DNA from 4 places in the Caenimonas terrae genome. Region 1 is predicted to be linked to each of the others. Evidence: predicted binding sites of a transcription regulator. Region 1 holds the regulator's gene; each other region holds the start of a gene.

The links. Region 1 encodes sigma-54, which starts transcription at its own class of promoters, with help from an activator protein. Its sites were predicted from a motif close to TGGCANGNAANCTGCTTT; they were not measured.
Region 2: ACFPOE_RS04025 (pilin) is a predicted target of sigma-54. The motif match lies at 961-978, and genes of this name have one in related genera.
Region 3: ACFPOE_RS05320 (urease subunit gamma) is a predicted target of sigma-54. The motif match lies at 784-801, and genes of this name have one in related genera.
Region 4: ACFPOE_RS03090 (TorF family putative porin) is a predicted target of sigma-54. The motif match lies at 1,447-1,464, and genes of this name have one in related genera.

The regions. Positions count from the first base shown of each region.
Region 1 covers NZ_JBHSMF010000002.1:476,188-478,382, forward strand. Annotated here, with positions in the region: gene ACFPOE_RS02330 (THUMP domain-containing class I SAM-dependent RNA methyltransferase) at 1-118, opposite strand, end outside; gene ACFPOE_RS02335 (RNA polymerase factor sigma-54) at 138-1,706, opposite strand; gene lptB (LPS export ABC transporter ATP-binding protein) at 1,822-2,195, opposite strand, start outside.
Region 2 covers NZ_JBHSMF010000002.1:820,431-822,625, reverse strand. Annotated here, with positions in the region: gene ACFPOE_RS04030 (glycosyltransferase family 2 protein) at 1-325, opposite strand, end outside; gene ACFPOE_RS04025 (pilin) at 453-926, opposite strand; gene ACFPOE_RS04020 (GspE/PulE family protein) at 1,080-2,195, opposite strand, start outside.
Region 3 covers NZ_JBHSMF010000004.1:6,980-9,174, forward strand. Annotated here, with positions in the region: gene ACFPOE_RS05310 (urease subunit beta) at 1-239, opposite strand, end outside; gene ACFPOE_RS05315 (hypothetical protein) at 236-433, opposite strand; gene ACFPOE_RS05320 (urease subunit gamma) at 456-758, opposite strand; gene urtA (urea ABC transporter substrate-binding protein) at 1,005-2,195, shown strand, end outside.
Region 4 covers NZ_JBHSMF010000002.1:631,227-633,421, forward strand. Annotated here, with positions in the region: gene ACFPOE_RS03080 (ammonium transporter) at 1-270, opposite strand, end outside; gene glnK (P-II family nitrogen regulator) at 299-637, opposite strand; gene ACFPOE_RS03090 (TorF family putative porin) at 663-1,406, opposite strand; gene ACFPOE_RS03095 (YifB family Mg chelatase-like AAA ATPase) at 1,620-2,195, shown strand, end outside.

The sequences.
Region 1 (2,195 bases):
CGCCGCCGCGCCCGACCAGCAGATCGTCGCCCTTGAGGCCGGTGATGCGGTGCACCTCGTCGGCCAGGAAACCCTCGACGCCGGCGGCGCAGGGCAGGAACAGTTGCAGCTGGTTCACGGGAGCTTTCTCGGCATGGCTAGAGCGCCTTGCGCAGGTTCGCGGGGGCGATCCGCAGGGCCTCGCGGTATTTTGCGACCGTGCGGCGGGCGCACTCGATCCCCTGCTCCTTGAGCATGTCGGAGATCTGGCTGTCGGACAGCGGCTTCTTGAGGTTTTCCGAGGCGACGAACTGCCTGATCAGCGCCCGCACCGCGGTGCTCGACGCATTGCCGCCGGTTTCGGTGCCCAGCGCCGAGCCGAAGAAATACTTCAGCTCGAAGGTGCCGTAGGGCGTGGCCATGTACTTGGCGGTGGTGACGCGGCTGATGGTCGATTCGTGCAGCCCGAGTTCGTCGGCGATCTCGCGCAGCACCAGCGGCCGCATCGCCAGCTCGCCGTGCACGAAGAAGCTCTTTTGCCGCTCGACGATCGCATTGGAGACCCGCAGGATGGTGTCGAAGCGCTGCTGGATGTTCTTGATGAACCAGCGCGCCTCCTGCAGCCGCTGCTGCAGCGCCTGGTGGCCCTCGCCCTTGTGCGACTTCAGCGCCCCGGCATAGATGTCGTGCACCCGCAGCCGCGGCATCACCTCGGGGTTGAGCATGACCCGAAACTTGGGCTGGCCGTTGCGGGCGATCCGCGTGACCAGCACGTCGGGCACGACGATGTTGCGCTCGACGTCGACGAACCGGCGGCCGGGCTTGGGCTCCAGGCGCGTGATCAGGCCGATCGCGGCCTTGATCCGCGCCTCGCTCTCGCCGCACAGCTGCGCCAGCCGCTTGACGTCGCGCCGGGCCAGCAGGTCGATCGGCTGCCGGCAGATCGCCAGCGCCGCGTGGCAGGGATCGTCGGGGCCGGCGCCGGCGCCGGCCAGTGCCTTCAATTGCAGCGACAGGCATTCCGACAGGTTGCGCGCACCCACGCCCACCGGCTCCAGATGCTGCAGCAAGTTCATTGCCACGGTGAAGCGATGCACCAGTTCTTCCACCTGCTCGAGGTCGTCGCCGGCCAGGCCGCGGGCCAGCTCCTCGAAGCTGTCCTCCAGGTAGCCGTCGTCGTTGAGCGATTCGATCAGGAAGCGCAGGGCGGCGCTGTCTTCGGGTGACAGCCGCAGCGACAGCGCCTGCCGGTGCAGGTGGCTTTGCAGCGACTCCTGGCCGCGGGCCAGGTCGGTCGCGTCCATCTGGTCGTCGCCGCTGAGGTTGTTGCGGCTGGCCGGCGCCTCGCCGCCCCATTCGCCGTCGTCGGGCACCACCTCGTTGCTGCCGTCGCCATCCCAGTCGGGCGTGTCCGATTCGCTGGTGGCGGCGGGTTCGCTCTCGCTGGTGGCCGACGCGCTGTCCGGCGCCGGGCTGGACGGACTGAACTCGGCCGCGCCCTCGGTGTCGATGTCGTCGTCGCGCGCCGGCGCGTCCGCCTTGTCGAGCCCGAACTCCTCGCGCGGCGCCTCCTCCAGCGTCAATTCGAGGAAGGGGTTGTCGTCCAGCATCTGCTCGACTTCCTGCGACAGTTCGAGGGTCGACAGCTGCAGCAGGCGGATCGATTGCTGCAGCTGCGGCGTGAGCGCCAGGTGCTGTGAAACGCGAAGCGAAAGACCCTGCTTCATGGGGAAACAGCCATTCAGCAAACCTAAGGCGTGGGCGCCGCCGGGCTGCCCCAAGGCGCGAGGGCCCCCCCGGGGGGCAGCGCAGTACGCGAAGTGACAAGCGTGGGGGCCATCACTACATCCGGAAATGTTCGCCGAGGTACACCCGCCGGACATCGGCGTTGTTGACGATCTCCGAGGGCGTGCCCTGCGCCAGCACCGTGCCGTCGCTGATGATGTAGGCGTGGTCGCAGATGCCCAGGGTCTCGCGCACGTTGTGGTCGGTGATCAGCACGCCGATGCCGCGCGACTTGAGGTAGCCGATGATGCGCTGGATCTCGATGACGGCGATCGGGTCGATGCCGGCAAAGGGCTCGTCCAGCAGGATGAAGCGCGGCTGCGTGGCCAGCGCGCGGGCGATCTCGACCCGGCGCCGCTCGCCGCCGGACAGCGCCAGCGCCGGCGAATCGCGCAGGTGGTCCACCCGCAGCTCCTGCAGCAGCAAGGTCA
Region 2 (2,195 bases), 340 kb from region 1:
CGCGCAGGCGCTCGACGTACGCCTGGAGCTGCGAAAAATCGTAGCTGCAGTCGGCGTCTCCCATGATGATGAAGCGGCCCTTGGCCTCGTGGATTCCCGCCTGCAGCGCAGCTCCGTAGCCGCGGCGCGGCGCATGGACCACGCGGGCGCCCGCCGCTTGCGCGAGTTCGACCGATCCGTCGGTCGAACCGTTGTCCGACACCAGAACCTCGCCGTCGACCCCGGCGGTCGCGAGGTACTTGAGCGCGTCCGCAATGCAGGCTTGCACCGTCCGTGCCTCGTTGAGGCAGGGCATGAGCACCGTCAACTCGCACGACCGGATCATTGTTGAATGATGCATGACTTCGCAGTCGAGGCTAGCACGATCATGATGGATGTCCGTGTGGCCGACAGGACTTCCCGCGGGACAAAAAAAATGAGCGGCCGAAGCCGCCCATTTGACGTGTCAAGAATTAACCGCGGCAAGAGCCCGGCAGGTACTTGGCCAGGATCGGGCTGGTGGCGCCAGGGCCGCACTTCCAGCCGCCGACAACCGTGCCTTGCGAGTAGGCGGTGATGGCGGTGCCACCGGACGTGGTCGGGACCAGGTCAAGCGTCTTGTCGTCGATGTTGGCATCGCCGAAGCCCGTCGCCATGACGGTGATCTTGCCGGCGGTGTCGGTGTGGATCGACTTCACGTACTTGGAGGACTGGCCGGTCGACTCGCAACCCCAGGCGTCGGCAGCAACCGTCGACAGGGAACCGGTCTGATACACCTCGGAAATCGTCGTACGGCAAGCAGAAGCGGCCAGAACGACCTCAGACAGCTTGGCGCGCTTGGTGTAGTCCTGATAGGCGGGCAGAGCCACCGCAGCAAGAATACCGATGATCGCGACCACGATCATCAATTCGATCAGGGTGAAACCCTGTTGGACGGAACGCTTCATAAATCAACTCCTCAAGTGGTTTGGGTCTTGTTGGTCAGCAGGTTCTGTGCCAACCGGTTTTCGCGCTCTGGGCGGGGGCTGAATGTGAGAAAGTGCGGTTTCGGCGGCCTGGAGGGCCATTTTTGGCATTCGAAGTGACAAAAATGTTTCCCCTTACTTGATGCAGACCGACCTGACCTGCTTCAGGTCAGTCAGTCCCAGCATGATCTTCTCCATGCCGTCCATCTTCAGGGTCCGCATTCCGGTTTCGACCGCGGTGGCGAAGATCTCCGCCACCCGGGCCCGCTCCTGGACCAGGCGCTTGATGCTGTCATCGGCGATCAGGAGCTCGTGCAGGCCGATCCGGCCCTTGTAGCCCGACTTGTTGCACTTTTCGCAGCCCACCGCCCGGTAGAACTTCAAATTGCCGTCCTGGCCGTACAGCTCGACCCAGCTTTCATACAGGAGCTGTGCCTCGCCGCCCGGATCCGCCTTCCACTTCTGCGTGTGTTGCAGCTCCTGGGCGTATTCGGCAATGAAGGTCCGCAGTTCGTCCGAGCTCGGCGTGTACGACTCCTTGCAGTCGCACAGCTTCTTGGCCAGCCGCTGCGCCAGGATGCCGAGCAGCGCGTCGGCGAAGTTGAACGGGTCCATCCCCATGTCCAGCAGGCGCGTGATCGACTCGGGCGCGGAGTTGGTATGGAGCGTGGAGAACACCAGGTGGCCGGTGAGGGACGCCTCGACGCCCATCGCCACCGTTTCCTTGTCGCGCGACTCGCCCACCATGATGATGTCCGGATCGGCCCGCAGGAAAGCGCGCATCACGAGCGCGAAATCGATGCCCGCCTTCCGGTTGACCTGGACCTGCCGCAGGCCCTTCTGCGTGATTTCGACCGGGTCTTCCGCGGTCCAGATCTTGGTGTCGGGCTTGTTGAGGAACTTCAGCACCGAGTGCAGCGTGGTCGTCTTGCCCGACCCTGTGGGGCCGCAGACGTAGAAGAGGCCGTAGGGCTTGCTGACGGTTCTTTCCAGCCGCTCCCGGTTGTGGTCCGTCAATCCCAGCTTCTCCAGCGGGATCGGTTCGCCGGCCGCCAGGATCCGCATCACCACGTCCTCGACGCCGCCGGCCGACGGAATGGTGGCGACCCGCAGCTCGATGTCCAGCGGGCCGAACTTCTTGAACTTGATCTTGCCGTCCTGGGGCTTGCGCTTTTCCGAGATGTCCAGGTCGCACATGATCTTCAGGCGCGTCACGAGCGGCTGGCGGAAATGCGCCGGCACCTCCACGTA
Region 3 (2,195 bases), on a different contig from region 1:
TCCACCGTGCGCTGCTGGCCCGGCTCGAAGCGCACCGCGGTGCCCGACGCGATGTTCAGCCGCATGCCGCGCGCCGCCTCGCGGTCGAAGCCCAGGGCCGCATTGGTCTCGGCGAAGTGATAGTGGGAGCCGACCTGGATCGGCCGGTCGCCGGTGTTGCGCACCACCACCGTGATGCTGCGCCGTCCCGGGTTCAACGCGTGGTCGCCCGGCGCTTCCAGCAGTTCGCCGGGGATCATGGCTGCCTGGCCGCGCGCTTGTCCCGGCGCGCGAGCCACACGGCGGCGACGCACAGCGAGCTCACCACGGCGACGCCGAGGACATCGCTGGCGTGCCAGTGGATCGCGGCCCAGCCGCCGGCGTCGTGGGCGAGGGCGCTCGCGCAGGCCGCGAGCAGCGCCGCGCCGGCGGGGATCTTCCTGATCGAATGCATTGGCTTCTCCTTGAGTAGTGCTTCAGGCAATCGGCTGGTGCACGGTGACCAGCTTGGTGCCGTCGGGAAAGGTGGCCTCCACCTGGATGTCCGGAATCATCTCCGCCACGCCCTCCATCACGTCGGCGCGCGTGAGGATGGTGCGGCCTTGGCTCATGAGCTGGGCGACGGTGCGGCCGTCGCGCGCCCCTTCCATCACCGCGGCGGAAATCAGCGCCACCGCCTCCGGGTAATTGAGCTTGAGCCCGCGGGCCTGGCGCCGCTCGGCCAGCAGGGCGGCGGTGAAGATCAGCAGCTTGTCCTTTTCGCGCGGGGTCAGTTCCATCGGGCTCTCTCTGTATGGGATGGCTGTCGCAAGTCACGTGCCATTCGGGTGCGGTCGCTTTCGCAGTCCCGGCACCGGGCGCCAATGCATTTTGGTGCGCCCGACCCATTGTGGACAAGCGACGTGCCCCAAATCGGAACCAACGCTGCTTTTGGTGCGATTGCGCTGCCGCCTGAGCTTGGCATATCCCTTGCGTAACGTGTTGCGACCCAATGTGGGGTCGTCCCTCTCATTTCGGAGAAAGCCATGAATCGTCGAGGAAATCTCAAACTGCTGACCGCATCGATCGCCCTGGGTCTGGGCCTGGCCGGCAGCGCGTTCGCCCAGGCCAAGGACACCATCAAGGTCGGCGTCCTGCACAGCCTGTCGGGAACGATGGCCATTTCCGAGACCGTGCTCAAGGACACCGTCCTGATGGCGATCGACGAGATCAATGCCAAGGGCGGCGTGCTGGGCCGCAAGCTCGAGCCGGTGGTCGTCGACCCGGCCTCCAACTGGCCGCTGTTCGCCGAGAAGACCAAGCAGCTGCTCGGGCAGGACAAGGTCGCCGTGATCTTCGGCTGCTGGACCTCGGTGTCGCGCAAGTCGGTGCTGCCGGTGGTGGAGGAAATGAACGGCCTGCTGTTCTACCCGGTGCAGTACGAAGGCGAGGAGCTGTCCAAGAACGTGTTCTACACGGGCGCGGCGCCCAACCAGCAGGCCATCCCGGCCGTCGACTACCTGATGTCCAAGGAAGGCGGCGGCGCCAAGCGCTGGGTGCTGCTGGGCACGGACTATGTCTATCCCCGCACCACCAACAAGATCCTGCGCGCCTACCTGCACAGCAAGGGCGTGAAGGATACCGACATCGACGAGAAGTACACCCCGTTCGGCCACAGCGACTACCAGACCATCGTCGCCGACATCAAGAAGTTCTCGGCCGGCGGCAAGACGGCGGTGGTCTCCACCATCAACGGCGACTCCAACGTGCCCTTCTACAAGGAACTGGGCAACGCCGGCCTGAAGGCCAAGGACGTGCCGGTGGTCGCCTTCTCGGTGGGCGAAGAGGAACTGCGCGGCGTGGACACCAAGCCGCTGGTGGGCCACCTGGCCGCCTGGAACTACTTCATGTCGATCAAGAACCCGAGCAACGACGAGTTCAAGAAGAAGTGGGCCGCCTACGCCAAGGCCAAGAACCTGCCGGGCGCCGACAAGCCGCTGACCAACGACCCGATGGAAGCCACCTACATCGGCGTCAACATGTGGGCGCAGGCCGTGAAGAAGGCCGGCAGCACCGACACCGACAAGGTGATCGCGGCGATGGCCGGCCAGACCTTCAAGGCGCCGAGCGGCATCGTCTCGGAGATGGACCCGAAGAACCACCACCTGCACAAGTCGGTGTTCATCGGCGAGATCAAGTCCGACGGCCAGTTCAACGTCGTGTGGAAGACCCCGGGC
Region 4 (2,195 bases), 160 kb from region 1:
CCACGCGGTGTCGCCCTTGTTGGGAACGGGCGCGGGCGCGGCTGCGGGTGCCGACGCCACGGCGGCGGGCGCCGCCACCGCAGTTGCGGGGGCAGCGGCCGGAGCCGCCGCCGGAGCGGAAGCCGGTGTGGCGGCAGCGGGTGCGGCCGCCGTCGCGGCAGCGGCGGGCGCGGAGGCATCGGCAGCCGCGGCAGGCGCCTGCGCCTGCACCGCCGCGCCGGCGATCAACAAGCCCAGGCCGAGGCCCAGGCTGGCAAGTAGCTTTCTCATGGTCTCGTTTCTTTCTGCGATGGGTTGGTTAAAGGGCTTCCTTGCCGGTTTCGCCGGTGCGGATGCGCACGACCTGCTCGAGGTCGTAGACGAAGACCTTGCCGTCGCCGATCTTGCCGGTGCGCGCGGCCGCCTCGACCGCCTCGATCACGCGCTCGACCAGGTCGTCGGACACCGCCGCCTCGATCTTCACCTTGGGCAGGAAGTCCACCACGTATTCCGCGCCGCGGTACAGCTCGGTGTGGCCCTTCTGCCGGCCGAAGCCCTTGACCTCGGTCACGGTGATGCCCTGCACGCCGATGCCGGACAGCGCCTCGCGCACTTCGTCCAGCTTGAACGGTTTGATGATGGCCGTTACGAGTTTCATCGTGTTTCTCCTGGGAGCGGTGGAACTAGAAGCTGTACTTCACGCCGGCGACCAGGGAGCTCTTGCCCAGGTTCTTGCCGGACGGCGAGACGTACAGGCCGGAATCCGCGTTGGTGCCGACCAGGGCGAGGCTGGCCGACACGCCGTTGCCGAAGTCCTTGCCCAGCGTCAGCGAGTAATCCGTGTACGAGAAATTGCTGTTGTTCTTGACCTTCTGGTAGCCGATGTGCGGCGTCAGCGACAGGCCCCAGTAGCCGGTGTCGAAGTTGGCGCTCAGCTCCAGGTAATAGCTGTTCTTGCTGTCGGCGAAGCCGAACAGGTTGGACACGGCGTGCGAGTACTTCAGCGTGGCCGGGCCGTAGGTGCCGGCGGCGTACAGCTCGGTGGTGTTGGCGCTGACCGGCAGGTGGTTGCTGAAATACTGGTAGCGCAGCACGCCGAAGTCGTAGCCGATGTCCTTGTAGCTGGTCTTGTAGCCGCCGTAGAAGTCCACCTCGGCGTCGGAGCCGCCGCCCGCATCCTTGATCCACTGGATGGAGGAGGCCCAGGTGCCCAGGTAGAAGCCGCTCTTGTGGGCAAAGTCGATGCCGCCCTGGATGGCCGGATCCAGCCGCGACTGCGAGATGCCGCGGTAGCGGTAGTCGGTGACGGCGCCGACGTTGTACGAGAAGGTGTAGTCGGGCTCCGGCGCCTTGGGCTGGGCGAAGGCGGCGGCGCCGGTCATGGCGAGCATGGCCAAAACGATGATCTGGGTGTTCTTGCTTTGCACGGTTTCTCCTGAGGGTTGAAATGAGGGGACTGGCCGAGCTAAAGCAGGGAGCGTGCCAAAAGTTACAAGGACGCCGCGGCCGTCCACGGTCCGAAGCGGCGCCGCGTTGAAGAGGCCGGCAAGCCGCCGGCAGCGCGCACCAGCGCGGTGCCGGCGGTCGGTGATCGCATGCGCCGCCGGTCAACATGCACCTGTCTGGTGAGGGAGGATCCTGTGAGCCTGTCTTTGGTGCAAAGCCGCGCCCTGCTGGGACTGGATGCGCCGGCCGTGACGGTGGAAGTTCACCTGGCCAATGGCTTGCCGTCGTTCACGCTGGTCGGTTTGGCGGACGTCGAGGTGAAGGAAGCAAGGGAACGGGTGCGCTCGGCCATCCAGAACAGCGGGCTGGAGTTCCCGGCCAACAAGCGCATCACCGTCAACCTGGCGCCGGCCGACCTGCCGAAGGATTCGGGCCGCTTCGACCTGCCGATCGCGCTGGGCCTGCTGGCGGCCAGCGGCCAGGTCGACGGCGCGCGGCTGGCCGGCCATGAATTCGCCGGCGAGCTCTCGCTGTCGGGCGAACTGCGGCCGGTGCGCGGCGCGCTCGCCACCAGCCTGGCGCTGCAGGCGCGCGGCATCTCCACCCGGCTGGTGCTGCCGCCGCGCAGCGCGCAGGAGGCGGCACTGGTGCCGGGCGCGCGCGTCCATTGCGCGGCGCACCTGCTGGACGTGGTGCAGCAGTTCCTGCCGGCGGGCGGCGCCGAGCCGGCGCCGGGCTGGAGCTGCGTGGTGCCCGAAGCGGTGGCGCCG